DNA from 4 places in the Clostridioides sp. GD02367 genome. Region 1 is predicted to be linked to each of the others. Evidence: riboswitches for the same ligand, from Rfam matches in the RefSeq annotation. Region 1 holds a riboswitch; each other region holds the start of a gene.
The links. A riboswitch is a leader RNA that binds a small molecule or an ion and turns the genes downstream of it on or off. The one in region 1 is predicted to bind lysine.
Positions count from the first base shown of each region.

Region 1 (5,160 bases):
ATAAATTTATCTATTGTATATATTTGAGTTAAACTGTGTGTCCTCATTATATTATTGTTATTATCCTAACATGCTGTCCATATTATAAAATCCTGGTTTTTGTTTAACTAAGTATTTAGCAGCAGCTATAGAACCACTTGCAAAGATACCACGAGATTGGGCTTGATGGCTTATTGTAAGGACTTCATTATCTCCTGCAAATAGAGCATCATGTTCACCAACAATATTTCCACCTCTTATAGCATGAATACCAACTTCGTTTGGTTGTCTTTTTGCGCTACGACCATATCTACCATAATTATTTTCAACATTTGGTAAAACCTCTTTTATAGCGTTAGCAATCATAACAGCTGTGCCACTTGGGGCATCTACTTTTCTGTTGTGATGTTTTTCTATTATTTCTATATCAAATCCTTCTAATAATTTAGCTGCATCTTTAACTAATTTCACTAATACATTTACACCAAGAGACATATTATATGATTGGAATACAGGAATAACTTTAGCCGCTTCATGTATTTTGTTCATTTCTTCATCATTATATCCAGTAGTAGCAATTACTAAAGGTGTCTTAGTCTTTAAAACATAAGATAAGATATTATCTAAATTAGAGTGATGAGAAAAATCTATAACTACATCAACTTCTTCAACTATAGTGCTCATGTCTTCGTAGATTTTAAGGTCACCTTCACAACTATCCATACCTCTAGCTGCAACACAAACCAATTCTAATTCACTATCTTCTCTTATAGTATCGGCTAAAATCTTACCCATTTTTCCATCATAACCAGTTGCTATAACTTTTAACATAATTTCCTCCTATGATTAAGGGCTAACTTTTGACCAAACCTATTTTTTACCATGCATCAATTTTTACTATGCATTAACTTTTAGTCCAAAGTTAACTAATTCTTTCTTTAATACTTCTAAATTTGCTGGGTCCATTTCTGCTAGAGGTAATCTTAAATCTCCAACATTGAATCCTAGTAAATTCATTGCAGTCTTAACTGGTATAGGATTTACTTCTATAAATAAAGCTGCTATTAGAGCATCCATACCAAGTTGTAATTTTCTAGAACCTTCTATATCGCCTTCAAAGAATTTGGCTACTAAATCGTGAGTTTCTTGAGGGCAAACATTAGCAAGTACTGATATAACTCCTTGACCTCCTAAAGATAATAAAGGAAGTATAGTATCATCATTACCAGAGTAGATAGCAAAATCATCTGGAACTAAACTAGCTATTTCTGCAACCTGTCCTAGGTCTCCACTAGCTTCTTTTACAGCAACTATATTATCTATTTTAGCAAGTTCAACTATAAGGCTAGGACTTATATTTACACAAGTTCTTCCAGGGACATTGTAAAGTATAATTGGAAGTTTGACACTGTTAGCTATTGTTTCAAAATGACGTTTAAGTCCAGCTTTATTAGCTTTATTGTAATAAGGAGTTATGATTAATAGAGCATCTACTCCTAATTTTTCAGCTTCTTGGCTTAGATTAACTGAGTGCATAGTATCATTAGAACCACTTCCAGCTATAACAGGAACTCTTTTATTAACTTTTTCTACAACATACTTAATAGTAGCAAGTTGTTCTTCATCAGTCATAGTATTAGCTTCACCAGTAGTACCACAAGATACTATAGCATCAGTACCATTAGCTATCTGGTATTCAACCAATTCGCCTAATTTGTCAAAATCAACTTTGTTATCCTTTGTAAATGGTGTAACTAGAGCAACAGCAGAACCTTTAAATATCATATAAAATCAATCCCCTCTTTTTTATTTTTGTGTTTTATATTACAGTTACTTCTAATGCTTGTTTTTATATTATTATTAATATTTTACAAAATTATATATTTATACAAGTTTGTATATTATACTAAATCGTATGATAAAGCCATTTCAGCTATTTGAATTGCATTAGTTGCAGCACCTTTTCTGATATTGTCAGCTACAACCCAAAGATTTACACCATTGTCAACACTGAAGTCTCTTCTTATTCTTCCAACAAATACTTCATCTCTATTGTCAAATTCTACAGCAGTTGGATATTCATTATTAGCAGGATTATCAACTACTACAACCCCTGGAGCTTCTTCAAGTGTTTTTACCAAGTCTTCTAATTCAAATGGATTGTTAAATTCAACGTTTATAGATTCACTATGACCATTTCTCACTGGAACTCTTACAGTAGTTGCAGTTATTTTTAAGTCGTAATTATTAAGTATTTTCATAGTTTCATTTACCATTTTCATTTCTTCCTTAGTATATCCATTTTCAGTAAATGAATCTATATGAGGAAGACAATTGTAAGATATTTGGTGAGGGTAGAATCCAGTAGGATTACCATTCATCCCTTTCTCTAAATCTTCAACACCTTTAACACCAGAACCAGATACAGCTTGGTAAGTAGAGTATACTACTCTCTTAATTTTGTACTTATCATCAAGTGGCTTAAGAGGAACCATAGCTTGTATAGTAGAGCAGTTAGGATTAGCTATTATGCCCTTGTGTTCTTTTATTGCTTCAGGATTTACTTCAGGAACTACTAAAGGAACATCTGGGTCCATTCTCCAGTGACTAGAATTATCCACTACTAAGATTCCATTTGATGCTGCTATTGGAGCATACTTTTCACTAATACTTCCTCCAGCAGAGAATAGTGCTATTTGTATACCTCTATCAGTAAATGAAGTTTCCTTTAATTCTTCTACTATATATTCTTTACCACAAAATATTACTTTAGAACCAGCTGATTTAGAAGAAGAGAATAAAAATAGATTTTCTATTGGAAAATTTCTTTCTTCTAATACTTTTAAAAATGTTCTACCTACCATTCCAGTAGCACCAACTATCGCTACGTTTACTTTTTTCATATAAATTCACCCCAATTTTAAATTATTAAAACATTATTTTATTTGATTTTAGTTATACAAGTAAGATATGTTAATATTTTTTTATATCCAAAAACTTTAATATTATATTAACAACTTTAATTATATACAAAAAACGTACAAAGGTATACTTTGTACGTCTAATTTATCACTCAAAGTAAACCCTGTAGCTCATCACTTATAATATAAGTGACAGTATTACACATGTTATGTGTAATCCCAGAAAATATAATTGCAAGAAATATTTTCTTCGGCTGTAAATCCTTTTTCCAATCATTAACACCTGCCAGCTACTATTGGATACTCTTAGTTACAGCTACCTCTACCCTAGGTTAATAGGATATTAAAATTTGATTATTCTAATAATAATACATATTTAAGAAAAAATCAACTTATTTATATAAATATTGCTAAAATTTAAATCCAAAATTTGTCAATTCTTGTTTTAATACATTAAGATTAGTTTCTTCCATTTCAGCTAGAGGAAGTCTTAAATCTCCAACATTAAAACCTAAAATATTCATGGCAGTTTTAACTGGCACTGGATTTACTTCTATAAATAAGGCAGCAATTAAAGCATCCATATCAAGTTGTAATTTTTTTGAGCCTTCAATATCACCTTTAAAGAATTTAGTTACTAAGTCATGTGTCTCCTTAGGGCAAATGTTAGCAAGCACAGAGATAACACCACTTCCACCTAATGATAATAGTGGTAATATAGTGTCATCATTACCGGAGTATATAGCAAAGTCTTCAGGTACTAATTTAGCTATTTCTGCAACTTGAGCTAAATCTCCACTTGCTTCCTTTACAGCAACTATATTATCTATTTTAGCAAGTTCAGCCACAACAGATGGCTTTATATTTACTTTAGTTCTTCCAGGTACATTGTATAAAATAATTGGTAACTTAACGCTATTTGCTATTGTTTCAAAGTGAAGTTTAAGACCTTTTTCATTAGTCTTATTATAGTAAGGAGTTATTATTAAAAGTCCATCAACTCCTAATTTTTCAGCTTCTTGACTCATATGAACAGACAACATAGTATTGTTTGAACCAGTACCTGCAATGACAGGTATTCTTTTGTTAACTTTTTCAACTGTATATTTTATTACAGCAAAAATTTCAGATTCACTCATAGTAGTTGCCTCACCTGTTGTTCCACAAACAACTAGTGCATCTGTATCATTCTCAATGTGGTATTCGATTAATTCACCTAATTTTTCGAAGTTGACATTATTATCCTCTGTGAATGGGGTAACTAAAGCAACAGCAGAACCTTTAAATAACATATAATCAAATCTCCTTTTTTATCTAAATTTAATTTTTTAAGTACAATAATAATTATAGTACAAATTAATTAATTTTAATAGGTATAGTTAATATCTTAACTGTTTAAATAAGATATTTATATTATATTAATATTAGAAAAATTTGAAATAAATGTTTTATTCTCAAAATATGCATATTAATTTAATAAAATATACCAAAATGGAAATAAAAAATAAATTTTATGCGAATTTAATAACTAATAATTAATATATTTAGGTTATAATAAATATGTGCGTAAAATCTAATAATAAGTAATAATACCGTAAATTTAGGAGGAATAATATGGATACTTTAAAGGAACTTTTTAAAATAGGAAGTGGGCCTTCAAGTTCTCATACTATGGGACCACAAAGAGCAGCAGAAAGATTTAAAAATGAAAATCCAGATGCAGAAAGTTTTAGAGCAATATTATATGGTAGTTTGGCAGCCACAGGTAAAGGTCACTTAACTGACTATATAATTGAAAAAACGATATCGCCAAAAAAAGTTGAAATCGTTTGGGAAGAAGATATTATAAAAGATTTTCATCCAAATGGAATGAAGTTTGAAGCTTTAGATAAAGAAGGAAATGTAACGGCTGAATGGACTGTATATTCTGTAGGTGGAGGAACTATAGCAGAAGAAGGTCAAAGAAATAGCAAAAGCAACAGTATATATCATCTAGATACTATGGATGAGATAGTAAAATGGTGTAAGGAAAATAATAAGACTTTAGTAGATTTTGTGTTGGAATGTGAACCAGAAGACATAAAAGATTATATAAAAACTATAAAAGATGCTATGAGAAAATCTATTGATGATGGATTAAGCACAGATGAAATAATACCAGGTAAATTATTATTAAAAAGAAGAGCAAGTACGTTTTATAATGCATACCAAAAAGATAAAAACTTCTCAACACTTGTATATGCATATGCACTAGCAGCTT
Region 1 is NZ_JBJODK010000010.1:126,010-131,169, forward strand. It holds gene dapB (4-hydroxy-tetrahydrodipicolinate reductase) at 61-810, opposite strand; gene dapA (4-hydroxy-tetrahydrodipicolinate synthase) at 877-1,764, opposite strand; gene Q3223_RS13990 (aspartate-semialdehyde dehydrogenase) at 1,881-2,882, opposite strand; lysine riboswitch at 3,060-3,233, opposite strand; gene dapA (4-hydroxy-tetrahydrodipicolinate synthase) at 3,311-4,192, opposite strand; gene Q3223_RS14000 (L-serine ammonia-lyase) at 4,515-5,160, shown strand, end outside.

Region 2 (5,160 bases), on a different contig from region 1:
TTTAATTTTCATTCTATACTTCTAAAGCTAATAAATCTTCATAACTTTGTCTCTTACATATTACCTTATCATTTCCATCAAATACTGATACTACTGCTGCTCTTGGTATTTTATTATAATTTGAAGACATTGAATACCCATATGCACCTGTTGATGTCGTTATAAGTATGTCTCCACTTTTAATATCCATTATATCTATATCCCCAATCAATATATCTCCACTTTCACAACATTTTCCAGCTATTGTTACATGATTCATAGTCTCATGGTTAATTTTATTTACAATACTACACTCATAACTAGCTTGATACAGAGAAGGTCTTACATTATCTGTCATACCTCCATCTACACTTACATAAACTCTAACATCTTTTATATCTTTTATTGAACCTACTGTATACAATGTGCTTCCTGCATTTGCAACTATTGATCTTCCTGGTTCTATTACCAATATAGGTACTTCTATCCCAAGCTCTTTACATGAACTTTCCGCTTTAGCAATTATAGTCTCACAGAATTCTTTTATAGTCTTAGGCTTATCTTCTTTACTGTAATAAACCCCTACACCTCCACCTAAGTCAATTTCTGTTAACTGTATATTGAATTTTTCTTTTATCTCTTTTACTAAGTTCATCATTATGTCCACTGTATCTATGTATGGCTCTACATCAAATATTTGTGAGCCTATATGAGCATGAAGACCCACAAGTCTTATATTCTTGTATTCACTCAATTTCTCTATTGCTCTAAATAAATCTCCATTCACTAAGGCAAATCCAAATTTAGAATCTATCTGTCCAGTTTTTATATAATCGTGTGTATGAGCCTCTATTCCAGGTGTTATTCTAAAATATATTTCTTGAACTTTACCTTTTTCTTCACATAACTTTTCAATCAAATCCAATTCATAAAAATTGTCTACTACAAACTTACCTACACCTAAATCTAATCCCATATTTATTTCTTCTTTAGTCTTATTATTTCCATGGAAGAAAACTTTTTCCATAGGGAAATTTGATTTGTAGGCTGTATATAATTCGCCTCCTGAAACTACATCTAGGCACATTTGTTCTTCATTTATAAGATTACACATATAAATAGGTAAAAAAGCTTTACCTGCATAAGCAACCTTGTTTTTTCCATCTTTGGCTTTAAAATATTCTACATATTCTCTACAGTTTTGTCTTACCAAAGCTTCATCAAATACATAAAGTGGAGTTTGATATTTTTCACTAAGCTCTAAACAACTCACTCCTCCAATATATAATTCATTATCATTTACAGTCATAGTTCCATGAAGTTTCATAATATCCTCCCCAAATTTTATATATTAAATACTTCTGCTATTTTTTCTATAGCTATTTGCTTATCATCAGAATTTATAGCACATGTTATACGAATTTCTGATGTAGTTATAAGTTTTATCATTATACCATTTTCATTGAATATCTTAAATACCTTAGCAGCAACTCCAGAAGTATTTTTCATGCCAAGACCTACCAAAGAGAATTTAGTGATATTATTATCAACCACTACATGTTCTTCATCTGTGTACTTAGATACTATCTTCTTACATTCTCCTAATTCTTCTTTTGGAACTGTAAATGATACACTTATTTTATCTAAGATAGGTGCAGTCTGACTTATCATATCTACACTTATCCCTATAGTTGCTATATCTTCAAATAAACTAGATATATTTTCTGCTTTAAAATCTTTGATTGTTATAGAGCTATCGTCATCACTAGTAGCTAATCCTGTTATTACTTTATCCTCTAATTTCATATCTTTTCCCCCTCTTATATATGTTCCTTTTACTGTACCACATGTACGTCCAACATAAATTTCAACACCATATTTTTGTGCAAGTTCTATACTTCTTGAATGCATTACTTGTGCTCCTAAACTTGCTAACTCAAGCATTTCTTCATATTCAATCTCATCAAGTTTACTAGCCTTTGAATATTTTCTTGGGTCTGTAAAATAGATTCCATCAACATCTGTATATATCTCACATTTCCCATTTAATTTAACTGCAAGAGCCACAGCAGATGTGTCTGAACCACCTCTCCCAAGAGTAGTTACATCACCATCTTCATTGATTCCTTGAAATCCAGTTACTATTACGACATTTCCTTCATCTAAACTATTTTTAATTCTATTTACATTTATATCATCAATTTGAGACTTCCCATGAAGACCACTTGTTTTTATATTTAGCTGATAAGCATTATAACTTACAGCCTTACATCCAAGTGCATTTAATGCTATTGATAATAAAGAAGCTGAAATCATTTCTCCAGTAGACATCAAAGCATCCAATTCTCTTTTACTAGGTTCATTACTCAATTCTTTAGCCAACTTTATATATTCATCAGTGGATTTACCCATGGCAGACACAACTATTACCATTTGTGGATTTTCTTTTCTTCGTTCTATTATGTTTTCTGCAATTGATTTTATTTTATCAGTATCTGCCACCGAACTTCCACCATATTTTTGAACAATTATACTCATGCTTTTTCCCCCTCAAGTTAAATTTTGATAAATAAAAACGCCCAAAGGTATACTTTGGACGTGTAAATCTCATAGACCAAGTAACCTTGTAGCTCATCACTTTAAAAGTGACAGCCTTATACATATTCTGCATAAGTCCAGAAAATCCATCCGTCAACAAATTTTCTTCGGCTATAGACCCTTTCATCAATCATCAACACTTACCAGCTCCTATTGAATACTATTGAATATAGCTACCTCTACCCTAGGCTCATTATTTTTAATTAATTTATTAATATAGTTTTATCACATTCTATATAATATTGCAACAATTATTTTACAAAATGTGGCAAATCTATAATTCTCTTTTTTAAAATTAGGTTATATACAATTAAATAGTTTATTTAATCCTAAATCTATAAAATTTATACTATACTCACTATCATATCTCTCTAAATCATTTAATTCAGATAGATTATCTGGTGTAACTACCAAAACGTTTGGCACTTTAAAAAATGGAATTGTAGATTTATCTATCTTTCTAGAAAGATTTTCATATTTAGAAATATCTATTTCATTATTTAAATCAACATCTACTAGAACCTGTTTTATATTACCAAATTGGTCTGTATATTCAATAAATAAATCATATTTCATATCATCCACACTAACATTTCGGTAGAATCTTTTTACATCACAACCTGCAGTATTGATTCTAACAACTAATTCTGACCCTACTAGAGCCTTTATTAAATCATCTCCCTTAAAAAGTTTACTACCATTCAAATAGTATACGTATGAGAGGTCTTTGTAATTATAATAATCTACATCACAAGGATATTTTTTAAGTGTATACTCACTACACATTTTTCTCAAGGTTTTTTTAAAGTTTTTTTTATTATATCTCTTTTGGTCTCCATAAATTTTTCTAAATTGAGCTTCTGTAACACATCTAACCCTGCTAATTAAAAGCAATATCTCTTTTTCCATATTAGTCATAGTACATTCTCCTTGAAGTATTATTTGCAAAGTTGTACTAATATTATATTAATTTTATGACATTAAATTTACAAAGAATTAAAATAAAATAGCTAGTTTTTATAAAAATAAATTTTATAAAAACTAGCTATTAATATATTAAATACTATTTTCGATTTTTTTAAGTTAAACTATACATTATCTTGATTCTCAGAACCTTGAGAGTTTGTATTTTCGTCAGTTCCTGTTCCCTCTTTTGCTTTTTTATCTTCAAAGTTTGCAATATTTAGGTTATCAAATTCTGACATTTCAATTACACCAGATAATTCTTTTGAATATGATATTTTGACTTTATCTCCAACTTGAGTCAATGGCAATTCACTAGATACTTTTGAAGTAGCTTTGAATATTATCTCTTTATTTGAATCTAAAGTCACATAATAATTAGTATTTCCACCTCGTACATCTGGACTTATTCTTGTCACTGTACCTTCTATGACTTCATCTTTTAAATCATTATCCAGTTTTAAATCATTACCCTTAGATTCTAATGAATCTTTATAGTTTCTCAATGCTTCGTTTTTATCTTCACCTAAACCAAGCACATTATAATCTTCAACAGATACAAATGCAACTCTCTTTACAAGACCAGCCTTATCTTTTAACGATGATACATATGTTGGTTGACCTAATATATTATACATTACAGGGAATGTTGCTTCATAATTCTTTTCTTGAACATTACCTTCAGCTGATTTCATTGCAGCTGTCTCAGTAGCTCCTGGTTGCTTATATAATTTAGCTTCTTTTGTTCTAGAGTCAACTAACATAAATCCAATTGTAGATTCATCTCCTCCTGAAGATGTTATACCTGTATACCAATAAGACCTATTATCATTTCCATAAACTAATGATGTTCCTTCTGTTGGCACTAGTACTCCTTTTTCTGATATAACAGAATTTAAAAATCCATTAACATAAACTCCCCAGTCTTTAATCTGGTCTGTTATAAATTCTTGTGGCTGGATTCTATCCACCCATTTAGGTGTATTTTTAACATTGTAAACATTTATTTTTCCAGTTTCTGCATCAACAGTAGCTATTCCTGTAGCATTTGCTCCTCCATAACCAATTTTATGCTCATATAAACTTACAACCCAATAAGGTTTCCCTTCATCATTTATTTCAAGGGTAAAATCTGTCATACCAACATTTACCACACCATGTATGTATAAATGTCTCTGTAAATCTTGATGCAAGTAAGCTTCTGGTTGATATACTATCTTTATTGGTTTTCCATCTATTTCTTGAACTAATTGAACATCTTGAGGGTTACTTGCAGATACTTTTACATAACCACTTGAACCACTTAAAGATGTTACCCACTTAATTATGTCTCTATGAACAAGAGGTGCAACCCAGTACAATTCTCCATCCACATTTTGTATATGGAATTTTCCTAATTTTGACACACTACCTATAGCTGGAACTTCTCCAAGCTTTTTATCTCCCAATTTCATGGCCATATCTTCATCTACAAGACGAATGTCATTTACACTGACAGGACTAATGTCGTCAGTAAATTTACTTTCAGTTACTTTTCCTAATAATTCTTTATATGCCTTTGCATGAAATACAGGTGTAGAAGTTATAAAAGGTACAACTACAATATACACAAGTAAAGCT
Region 2 is NZ_JBJODK010000003.1:33,761-38,920, reverse strand. It holds gene lysA (diaminopimelate decarboxylase) at 14-1,306, opposite strand; gene Q3223_RS04180 (aspartate kinase) at 1,324-2,517, opposite strand; lysine riboswitch at 2,599-2,767, opposite strand; gene Q3223_RS04175 (hypothetical protein) at 2,878-3,495, opposite strand; gene Q3223_RS04170 (hypothetical protein) at 3,666-5,160, opposite strand, start outside.
Region 2: another riboswitch for lysine. It lies ahead of Q3223_RS04180 (aspartate kinase); the one in region 1 lies ahead of Q3223_RS13990 (aspartate-semialdehyde dehydrogenase).

Region 3 (5,160 bases), on a different contig from region 1:
ACATCCTGTTGTTACAAAACCTACTGTTTTGTCGCCAATCTTTATATCGTATCCATTTCTAGGCATCCCTTTACCTTGCATCTCAAAGCCTATTAATTTTCTTTTAGCTCCACTTTCTTTTTCTTCTGATAAGATTGTTTTCCCAACAAAACCTTCCTTGTTTGTTTTTACAAAAATTGATAAGCCTCCTTCAATTGGAGATATATGTTCATTTATTTCATGGCCATACAGAGGTAGAGCTGCTTCAAATCTCAAAGTATCTCTACAGCCTAAACCAGCAGGACATATGTCTTCTCCTCCAGCCTTTAAAACTTCATTCCAAATTATTTCTGTATGTTCGCTTTTACAATATATCTCAAATCCATCTTCTCCAGTATATCCTGTTCTTGAAACTAAACAAGTTAAACCACATATTTTTGTTGATGGAATTGACTTATAAAATTTTATTGATTTTAAATCTATATCTATGATTTTTTGAAGAATTTCTTCTGCTTTAGGCCCTTGAACTGCTAGTTGACTAACTTCATTAGAAACATTTTTTATATCTACATGGTATCCTTCACTTTGTTTTATTATCCATGCTACATCTTTATCTATATTCCCTGCATTTATTACTAATAAATAATCTTCTTCACCAAATTTATATATTAATAAATCGTCAACTACTCCTCCATTTTCATAACACATAGGTGTATATATAATGTCATTTATCTTTAATGTGCTTATATCATTTGTAACTAAATTTTGTATAAATTTTTCTGAATCTGCACCTTTTATTTGTACCTCTCCCATATGAGATACATCAAATATACCTGCACTTTTTCTAACCATTTCATGCTCTTTATTTATTCCTTCATATTCTAAAGGCATTTCCCAGCCAGCAAATTCAACAAGTTTTGCTCCAAGCTCTTTGTGTATATTATACAAAGGTACTCTTTTCAATTCATTCATATATAACCCTCCCTATAAATTTAGACCCACTATATTTAAGTAATTTCGATATTATGTCCTGTACTTTTTCATAAAAAAAAGATATATCAGCATAGAAAATAATCCTAGCCTATATATCCCTGTTTGTATACCTGAAAGATTTAATAATTTAATATTATTTTGCTTCTTCGGTGACTTATAGTCTATTAACCTAAGTCTCTCCAGAGTCCCATCAATTAGCGATATATTTGCCTGAAAGTTTCTCTAAGAATTGGCATTTCTTAAATTGCTTCTTCGGCGCCTTTTTATATAAAGATCTCTCTCGCTAATCTCATTTGGAAATATTTATTTTCATTTTTATTGTATGAATATTTCAATTAAATGTCAACACATTATATTTATTTTTTTTTATGTATTAATTTTTTTGTTAAGTTTTTATTATCAATTATACTACTTTTATAATATTAACTTTTATACATATATGTTATATATTAATGTAAAATAATATATTTATTTAATTTATTACTAGCATGTCATATAAAACACTAAAAGTAAAGTTATATTGTAATTTACTATATTATGTTAAAGATATATTTATACATGCAATAGAATCGTTTGCAAATTTATCTTTGTGAAAAATAAGATTTTATCTTATTGACAAATATCTAAGAATTTATATGTAATTGTAATTTTAAACAACAAAAAAAGCACTCAATGTGCTTTTATATTTATTAATAAAATATCCTTAGAAATATATTCATATTATATTTGATTTATCAAAAAATAAAAACGGGATAGCCCACTCCGAAAGCCAGCAATCCCAGTTTTTTTCAGCACAACTAAGTACTGTAGAGTGCGGATGAAGGGAGTCGAACCCCCACGCCAATGGCGCTAGATCCTAAGTCTAGTGCGTCTGCCAATTCCGCCACATCCGCTTATCACTCTTTTATTTTACTATATTTCGCTATTATTTTCAATAACTTTTTAAAATTATCTAAAAACTAACAAAAGAATGATAATAAAAGGTTAAATTTATTTATATCTTTATTCTGCAAGTTCTATCTCTGCTTCATCAACTCTCTTACCAATTATTTGAATACCAACAAATACAGCAGCTATAGCTACTGGTAATACTATATATATTGGCAATCCTAATCCAGCTGGTATATATCCAAATACAATAGTGATTACTGCTGTAAATATAGCATATGGCATTTGAGTATTAACATGGTCTATATGATTACAACCAGCTCCCATCGAAGAAAGTATTGTTGTATCTGAAATCGGAGAACAGTGGTCTCCAAATATTGCACCTGTTAAGACTGCACTTGTACTCACTATTACATAAGACATATCAGGATTTAATGAGTAAGCTAGTGGTATTGCTAGTGGCATAAGTATACCCATTGTTCCATAAGCTGTTCCAGTAGCAAAAGATATTATTGCTCCTAAACCAAATATTAAACTTGGCAATAAGAATGGAGGTAGTGAACCTGATAATAAGTGTATCAAAAATTTAGCTGTACCTAATTCTTTTATTACTGAACTTAATGACCATGCAAGTATTAATATTACACCAGTTATTACTAAACTTTTCATCCCATCTATCCAAACATCAATTGCTTCTGACACTGTAAAAATCTTCTTAACTACAGCCATTATAATAGCAACTAAACTTGCAACAAGTGCAGATTGGAATAATGCTCTAGATGCATCAGATGCACTAAATGCTTCTTTTATTGCTCCAAAAGAATATGGTGAATTTGTAAATAGTTGTATTAGAGCTTTATCTTCACCACCCATTATAGACGTATATCCACTATAATAGAATGATGCCAAAGCAACTATTATTAATGTTCCTATTGGGATTATAGCATTCCACACACTCAATTTTACTCCATTTTTTGGTGCTAAATCATCTAATTCTTCTACACCTTCATCAAGGTCTGTACCAACTTTTCTACTTCTAGATTTTATTTCTGCTTTTTTCATTGGCCCAAATTCTTTTAATAATAATGCTGATATTACAATAAATGCTAATATTAATATATTATAAAATCTAAATGGTATTGTATTTAAAAATATACCAAATGCATCAACATCTACACTTATACTTTCAAAAGCATCATGTATCAAACCAACTTCAAGACCTATCCATGTAGATATTATAGCTAATCCAGCAACTGGTGCTGCTGTAGCATCTATTATAAAGGCTAATTTTTCTCTTGATATTTTCATTTTATCTGCAACAGGTCTCATCATAGGACCTACTATTAATGAATTTGCATAATCATCAAAGAATACCAAAAGACCTAAAAACCATGTTATAATTTGTGTACCTTTCGCTGATTTCGCTCTTTTGGCAAGTGCCTCAGCTATAGCCTTAGCTCCTCCCATCTTTGCAACAAGATTTATAACCCCTCCAATTGCTAGAACTTGTAGTATTATCCCTGCATTCCACGGGTCTGATAACGATACCAAAGCTCTATCCACTAAGTCTAAAAATGCTTGTATGAATGTAGCAAACACATTTATACCACTAGCTTTAATTATAAAACTCCCAGAAAGAATCCCTATAAGTAAAGAAATTATTACGTTTTTAGTTATAAATGCAAGTATTATAGCAACTAATGGTGGTATTAAAGTTAAGATTCCAAATTTTTCTGCATTAGCTAGTGCGATAGTGTCTATATCTTCCTCTGCAAAAACCATTACTGTTGACATTATAAACATAATTGTCGTCAGAAAAATAATATTAATTTTTTTGTTTCTCATATAAATCTCCCTCTCTTTTTTAGTTTTGTGAATTATACAGGGTATTTGATAAAACTAAAAAAGCCTTAAGTGCTAAACACTCAAGGCTTGAAAATTACAATACATCAACAGTATTAAAATAAATATAATATAATTCCTTAAATGATAGCTCACCACAAATAAACCTGTGACAGTTGTACATATTTTCTATGTACCCCCAGCAATATAATCTTAAAGCATCGATTATAAAACTTCGGCAATATCTCCTTTCCTAATAAATCTTTGTGCTTAACTCATTATTAGTACTGATAGATTATTGCGCCTCTACCCTTCTATTCACTTTTTTAAGTATATTTTGAGTATATATTATTTATTTAAACTTTGCAAGTTAGTTTTTAAAATTCCTTTTTATTTTTTACATAAAATCCCAAACTTTTCTAATTATGTTTAATATACACTTCTATTAATATAAGATTGTCTTCTTTTTTAAATCTTCTAATTTAAAGGACTTTTTACATTATTGTCGAATTATAAAATTAATTGTACTAAGAATAACAAAAAAATTTTATCAATTATATGGAGGAATTACTTTAATGTTACTAATTTACAATGAAAAGACAAACCCTTACTTCAATTTAGCGATGGAAGAATATCTTCTAAAAAATTTTGACGAAGACTTATTTATTTTATGGAGGAATGAACCTTCTATAATTGTTGGAAAAAATCAAAATACACTTTCAGAAATAAATTTAGAATATATAAAAGAAAATTCTATACCTGTTGTTAGGAGACAATCTGGTGGTGGAGCTGTATTTCATGATTTAGGAAATATAAATTTTACATTCATAGCCTGCAATAATAATAGCTTTAGTGATTTCAGAAGATTCACTCAACCAATAATAGACTTACTTAAAACATTAGATGTAAACGCTGAATTTTCTGGAAGAAATGACCTTCTTATAGATGGTAAGAAGTTTTCTGGAAATGCTCAATACAACTACAAAAATAAGGTGATGCATCATGGTACACTGTTATTTTCATCTGAGATAAATGACCTTTCAAAAGCTCTAAAGGTAAAACCTATAAAATTTGAAGGAAAGGGCATAAAGTCTGTAAAATCTCGTGTAACTAATATAAGTGAACATCTACAATCTAAAATGGATATACTAGAATTTAAGGACGCAATAATGAATTATCTCTCTAAAACTAACACTGATAATACTAATTATTATTTAAGTGATTATGACATAGAACAAATAGAAAAACTTACTAAGTCAAAATATGAAACTTGGGATTGGAACTTTGGTAATTCACCAAAATATACCCTTTCAAATGAGTTAAAATATTCTGGTGGAAACGTTGAGTTTAATCTAAATGTTGATAAGGGAATAATAACTACTATAAAATTTTTTGGAGACTTTTTTGGAAAACGTGATGTTTCATTTGTGGAAGATAAACTTGCTGGAACGAAACATG
Region 3 is NZ_JBJODK010000014.1:71,035-76,194, forward strand. It holds gene gcvPA (aminomethyl-transferring glycine dehydrogenase subunit GcvPA) at 1-951, opposite strand, end outside; glycine riboswitch at 1,161-1,265, opposite strand; tRNA gene Q3223_RS16195 (tRNA-Leu) at 1,785-1,865, opposite strand; gene Q3223_RS16200 (Na+/H+ antiporter NhaC family protein) at 1,975-3,705, opposite strand; lysine riboswitch at 3,843-4,019, opposite strand; gene Q3223_RS16205 (lipoate--protein ligase) at 4,278-5,160, shown strand, end outside.
Region 3: another riboswitch for lysine. It lies ahead of Q3223_RS16200 (Na+/H+ antiporter NhaC family protein); the one in region 1 lies ahead of Q3223_RS13990 (aspartate-semialdehyde dehydrogenase).

Region 4 (5,160 bases), on a different contig from region 1:
ATTGAAGTAGTTCGTGAATTAGTAGATAGAGGGAATGAAGTATTGTATTATTCTTTTAATGAATTTAAAGATAAAATTGAAGATACTGGAGCAAAATTTATTAGTTGTGATAAATATCTCCCAGAATTACGTCCTGAAGATGAGAAAAAAATTGGCAAGGATTTCTCTGGGTTAATTGAGATGATAGCAGACACTACAATATCTTTAGATGAAAAAGTATGTAGAGAACTTAAAGTTTTTAATCCAAATTGTATTGTATCAGACTCATTAAGCTTTTGGGGAAAGTTATTTGCACAAAAACTTAATATTCCATATATATGCTCTACAACAACTTTTGCATTTAATAAACATACAGCAAAAATGATGAAGCAAAGTTTTATGGAAGTTGTTCATATGTTTTTGGGGATGAGACGTATTAATAAAAAAATAAAGCTCTTACAAAGAAAAGGATATTATGTAAAAAACTTTGTTTCTATGATTTCTAATGATAATGATACAAATACTATTGTATATACATCAAAAGAATTTCAGCCAATGTCAGAAACTTTTTCCAGTAAATATTCTTTTGTAGGGCCATCAGTATCAAAGTTGATTGTTAAGCCTAAAGATAAAAAGAGAAAACTTATATATATTTCACTTGGTACGATTAATAATAAAAATGTTAATTTTTATGAAAACTGTATAAAAGCATTTAAAGATTGTGATGTTGATATAATTATGTCTGTTGGTAGAGATACTGACATTAAAAGTTTAGGGAATATACCAAATAACTTTGAAGTTAAAAATAGTGTTGAACAGATTGCTATACTTCAAGAAGCTGATGTGTTTATCACTCATTGTGGTATGAATAGTGTAAATGAAAGTTTATATTATGGGGTACCTATGGTCTTATTTCCACAACATTCAGAGCAGAGAATGGTAGCTAATAGAGTTGCTTATTTAGGTGCAGGACTGATGTTAAAAGAAAATAGGTCAAAAAATATTAAAGATACTGTATTTAAAGTTATGAATGATAATGGATACAAAGAAGAGGCAATTAAACTATCAAAAAGCTTTTATAATGCAGGTGGTTCAAATAAGGCAGCTGATGTAATATTACAGCTTATAAAGTCATATTGCTGAATATATAAATTTAGAAGCTAATATGATACTTATTATGTTAATTGAAATATTGCAATAGATATTCTAAAACAAATACTTGTGAAATTTTTATAATAATGAAATAAAACTACATGGAAAGTAGGAAATATATATACTACTTAATAAAAATACTGACAGTAGGGCCTTTTAACCTACCAGTTAGGGCATGTATATTGATACTAAATACGAGGGATGTTATATTCTAATAGAAAAATATAACATCTTTTTTTAATGAATTATAATAGTTTTAAATAATAAAAGAAGGGGAATTAGCATGAGAAAATATAGAATTATTTTAGTAGTATTAATTATAGGTATTGTAGGTATAGCAGGAAGTGTTGTATATAATAACTATTTCAAACCATGGAAGGAGGCTGAGATATATATCAATAAATATATGGTAAAGCAAGGTATTTCGGAAGATGATATAAAGAGTATTACAAAAGAAAAAGCAAAGAAAGCAAGCTATAATGGAATACTGTATAGAGTAAATTATAAAGATGATTCACAATATGAATATCAATATTTTTATAGTGATGATTATTATGCCCTATATGTAAATAAAGTTATGTTACAAATTTATAATGTAGAAAACAATAAGCTTCTAAAAAGTAATGAAGAATTAAAAAGTATTAAGTATCCACCAATTTATCTTAAAAAAGAATTGAATAAATAGTTGAGGATACAATAGAATGATTTCTTATGGTAATCAATTATTAATAAACATCTAATAAAAATATCCAAAGATTCACTTAATAGAGAAAGTATAATTTGTTACATATAAAAACATATATCTTCAGACTTTAAAAAATTAGATATAAAAATATACTACATTCTTTGAATGTATGTGCAGATATAAAGTTTATTGGTGTGGAAAATAAAATTTAATTCTAAGTATATTATATTGAAAATATTTACAATCTCGACATATTATGCTACAATTATTTACAATAAATAAAATTTAATAAGCATTACCTCATCTAATAAAAAGATTGAGGTAGAGGTTGCATTTACTAAGATTAGTATTGAAGAGGTTGGAAACCAATGAAGCAATATAAAAGGAGTAAGTGCCGAAGTGCTAGTGTCCAAAGCTAGTGCTGGGACTGTATTTAATAGGTACAGTACTGTCATCAAATTCATCCCGAATTTTGATGGAGAGCTATCTTAGATAAGATAAAGGGAAGATGTAGGTATATTGTATTTAGCACATTTAGCTCAACATGTATCCATGTTGAGCTTTTTTACATCTATACAAAATAGGATAGAAAAGGGATGCAATAATAAAATATTTTAATTTAAAAGTGGGGAGAATAAAAATGAGCAGTTTAAAAAAGAAGAGGTTTACTATGCCGCAGACACTTACTATAATATTCTTATTAATAGTAGTAATGGCAGTTCTTACTTGGATAGTACCAAGTGGAAATTTTGAAAGGGTAGATATAGACGGAAGGTCAGTTGTTGTAGCTGGAACTTATGAAAAAGCACCATCAAATCCACAAGGTATTACTGATGTATTTTCAGCTCCTATAAATGGATTTATAGATGCAGCTGAAGTAGTTGGATTTGTTTTAATAGTTGGAGGGGCTTTTGGAATAGTTAATAAAACAGGTGCAATAGAAGCCATTATAGCACACACTGTAAATAAAATGAAGAAGTTTCAATTTTTAATAATACCTATATCTATGATTTTATTTGGTCTTGGTGGTACAACTTTTGGAATGAGTGAAGAAACATTACCTTTTTATATGATATTTATTCCACTTATGACCAGCATGGGATATGATTCATTAACCGCGGTGGCAACAGTATTTATAGGGGCAACAGCTGGATTTGGAGCGGCGACTACTAATCCTTTCTCTGTAGGAATAGCACAGGCATTGTCACAAATAGCACCAGGTTCTGGAATAGAGTTTAGAGTTGTTATGTTTATAATATATATGGCTATATCTATAGCATTTGTTATGATGTATGCTAATAAAGTAAAAAAAGACCCTAAAAAGTCTTTAGTACATGATATATCACTGAATCAAGAATCAATGGTTAATAGTGATACAAACATAAAAGAATTTACAAAAAGAGAAGCCATTGTAATAGCAATTTTCGTAATAGGTATGGGAATTATGATATTTGGTGTTTTAAAATTAGGATGGTATATAGCTGAAATTGCAATGATATTTACAGCCATAGGTATAATATCTGGAATAGCATCAGGGCTTAAGCAAGATGAAATAGTTAATTCATTTATAAGTGGAGCTGGAGATTTAATGACAGCAGGATTATGTATAGCATTTGCACGTGGAATCGTAATAATAGCAGAAAATGGATTTATAATAGATACAATTTTAAATTCTGCGGCAAATTTATTAAATGGATTACCAAAAACTATATTTATAAACTTAACTTTCTTAATAGAAGGATTAATAGCATTTTTAATACCATCAGCATCAGGGCTTGCATCACTTACAATACCTGTACTTGCACCACTTGGAGACTTAGTAGATGTATCTAGACAAATGATAGTTACAGCTTATCAATTTGGGATAGGTGTAACTAACTTAATAACACCTACATCAGGTGTTTTAATGGGAGCACTAGCAGTAGCTAATATCCCTTGGTCAAAGTGGGTTAGATTCATAGTTCCTCTAATGGTAGTATTAACAATTCTTGTAATGGTATTTTTGACAGTAGGATTATATCTAGGATTCTAATAGGAGGTAAGTTATGATAGAGAATATAAAGAAAAGAGCTTATGAGATAGAGAATGAACTTGGAAAAGAAATTGAAGAAGTATGCGATTTTATATTCAACAACCCAGAGCTAGGAGATGAAGAATATATATCATCAAAATATTTAGTAGAGAAAATGAAGGAATATGGATTTGACACAACTTATCCATACTGTAATATGGATACTGCTTTTAGAGCAGAGCTAGGAGATAGTGATAGTCCTACTATAGCGTTTTTAGCTGAGTATGATGCACTTCCTGGATATGGAGAAGATAAAGAGCCAGGTCATGCTTGTGGTCATAACTGGATTGCAGCATCTACACTAGGAGCTTGTATAGTATTAAGCAAGTTAAAAGAAAGTTTTAAAGGAAAAATTGTATTAATAGGAACACCAGCTGAAGAAACAACAGGAGGAAAATGTGACTTAGTTAAAGCAGGAGCTTTTGATGATATTGATGTAAGCTATCAGATGCATATAGAAGCTTTTAATAATATAAACTGCAAAGCTTTAGCAATAGACTCATTAGAGTTTAGCTTTGAAGGTGTATCAGCACATGCGGCTAGTCATCCTCATATGGGAGTTAATGCATTGGATGCAGTACAACTTACTTTTGCTGGAATAAATGCTCTAAGACAACATGTAAAATCAGATGTTAGAATACATGGTATAGTTTCAAATGGAGGAGAAGCTCCAAATATAGTTCCAGAAAAAGCTGCTTGTAAGTTTTTTGTAAGAGCTGCTGAAAGAAGTTATTTAGATGAAGTTACTAAAAAAGTTATAAACTGTGCAAAAGGTGCAGAGTTAATGACAGGAGCTAAGCTATCTTATAGATATTTTGAAAATTCTTTTGACAATATAATAAATAATAAAGTACTTCAAAATATAACAAAAAATAATTTGATTGAAGCAGGTATAACAGATATACTAGAGGGAAAAGATGGACCAGTGGGTTCTACAGATATAGGTAATGTAAGTCAAGTTTGCCCTACTATGTATACAGAAATAGCTTTAGATATAAATCCAATGGTATATGTTCACGAAAAAGAATTTCTAAATTATGCAAATTCTACAGAAGCTTATGATAAACTTCATAAAGCAGTAAAGGCAATGGTGGGTTGTGCATTAGAAATTTATTTAGAAGATGGACTACTTGATGAGATTAAGAAAAATCACATAAATTAATTTAAAAATAAAACAAAGAGGTATTACTTGAAAATCGGTAATACCTCTTTTATTAATATTATAAAATCGTATATTAAAATAAGGAGTAGATAAATATGAAAATATTAATCT
Region 4 is NZ_JBJODK010000001.1:387,634-392,793, reverse strand. It holds gene Q3223_RS01610 (macrolide family glycosyltransferase) at 1-1,122, shown strand, start outside; gene Q3223_RS01605 (DUF3139 domain-containing protein) at 1,415-1,816, shown strand; lysine riboswitch at 2,131-2,310, shown strand; gene Q3223_RS01600 (YfcC family protein) at 2,457-3,848, shown strand; gene Q3223_RS01595 (M20 family metallopeptidase) at 3,862-5,049, shown strand; gene Q3223_RS01590 (glycerate kinase) at 5,145-5,160, shown strand, end outside.
Region 4: another riboswitch for lysine. It lies ahead of Q3223_RS01600 (YfcC family protein); the one in region 1 lies ahead of Q3223_RS13990 (aspartate-semialdehyde dehydrogenase).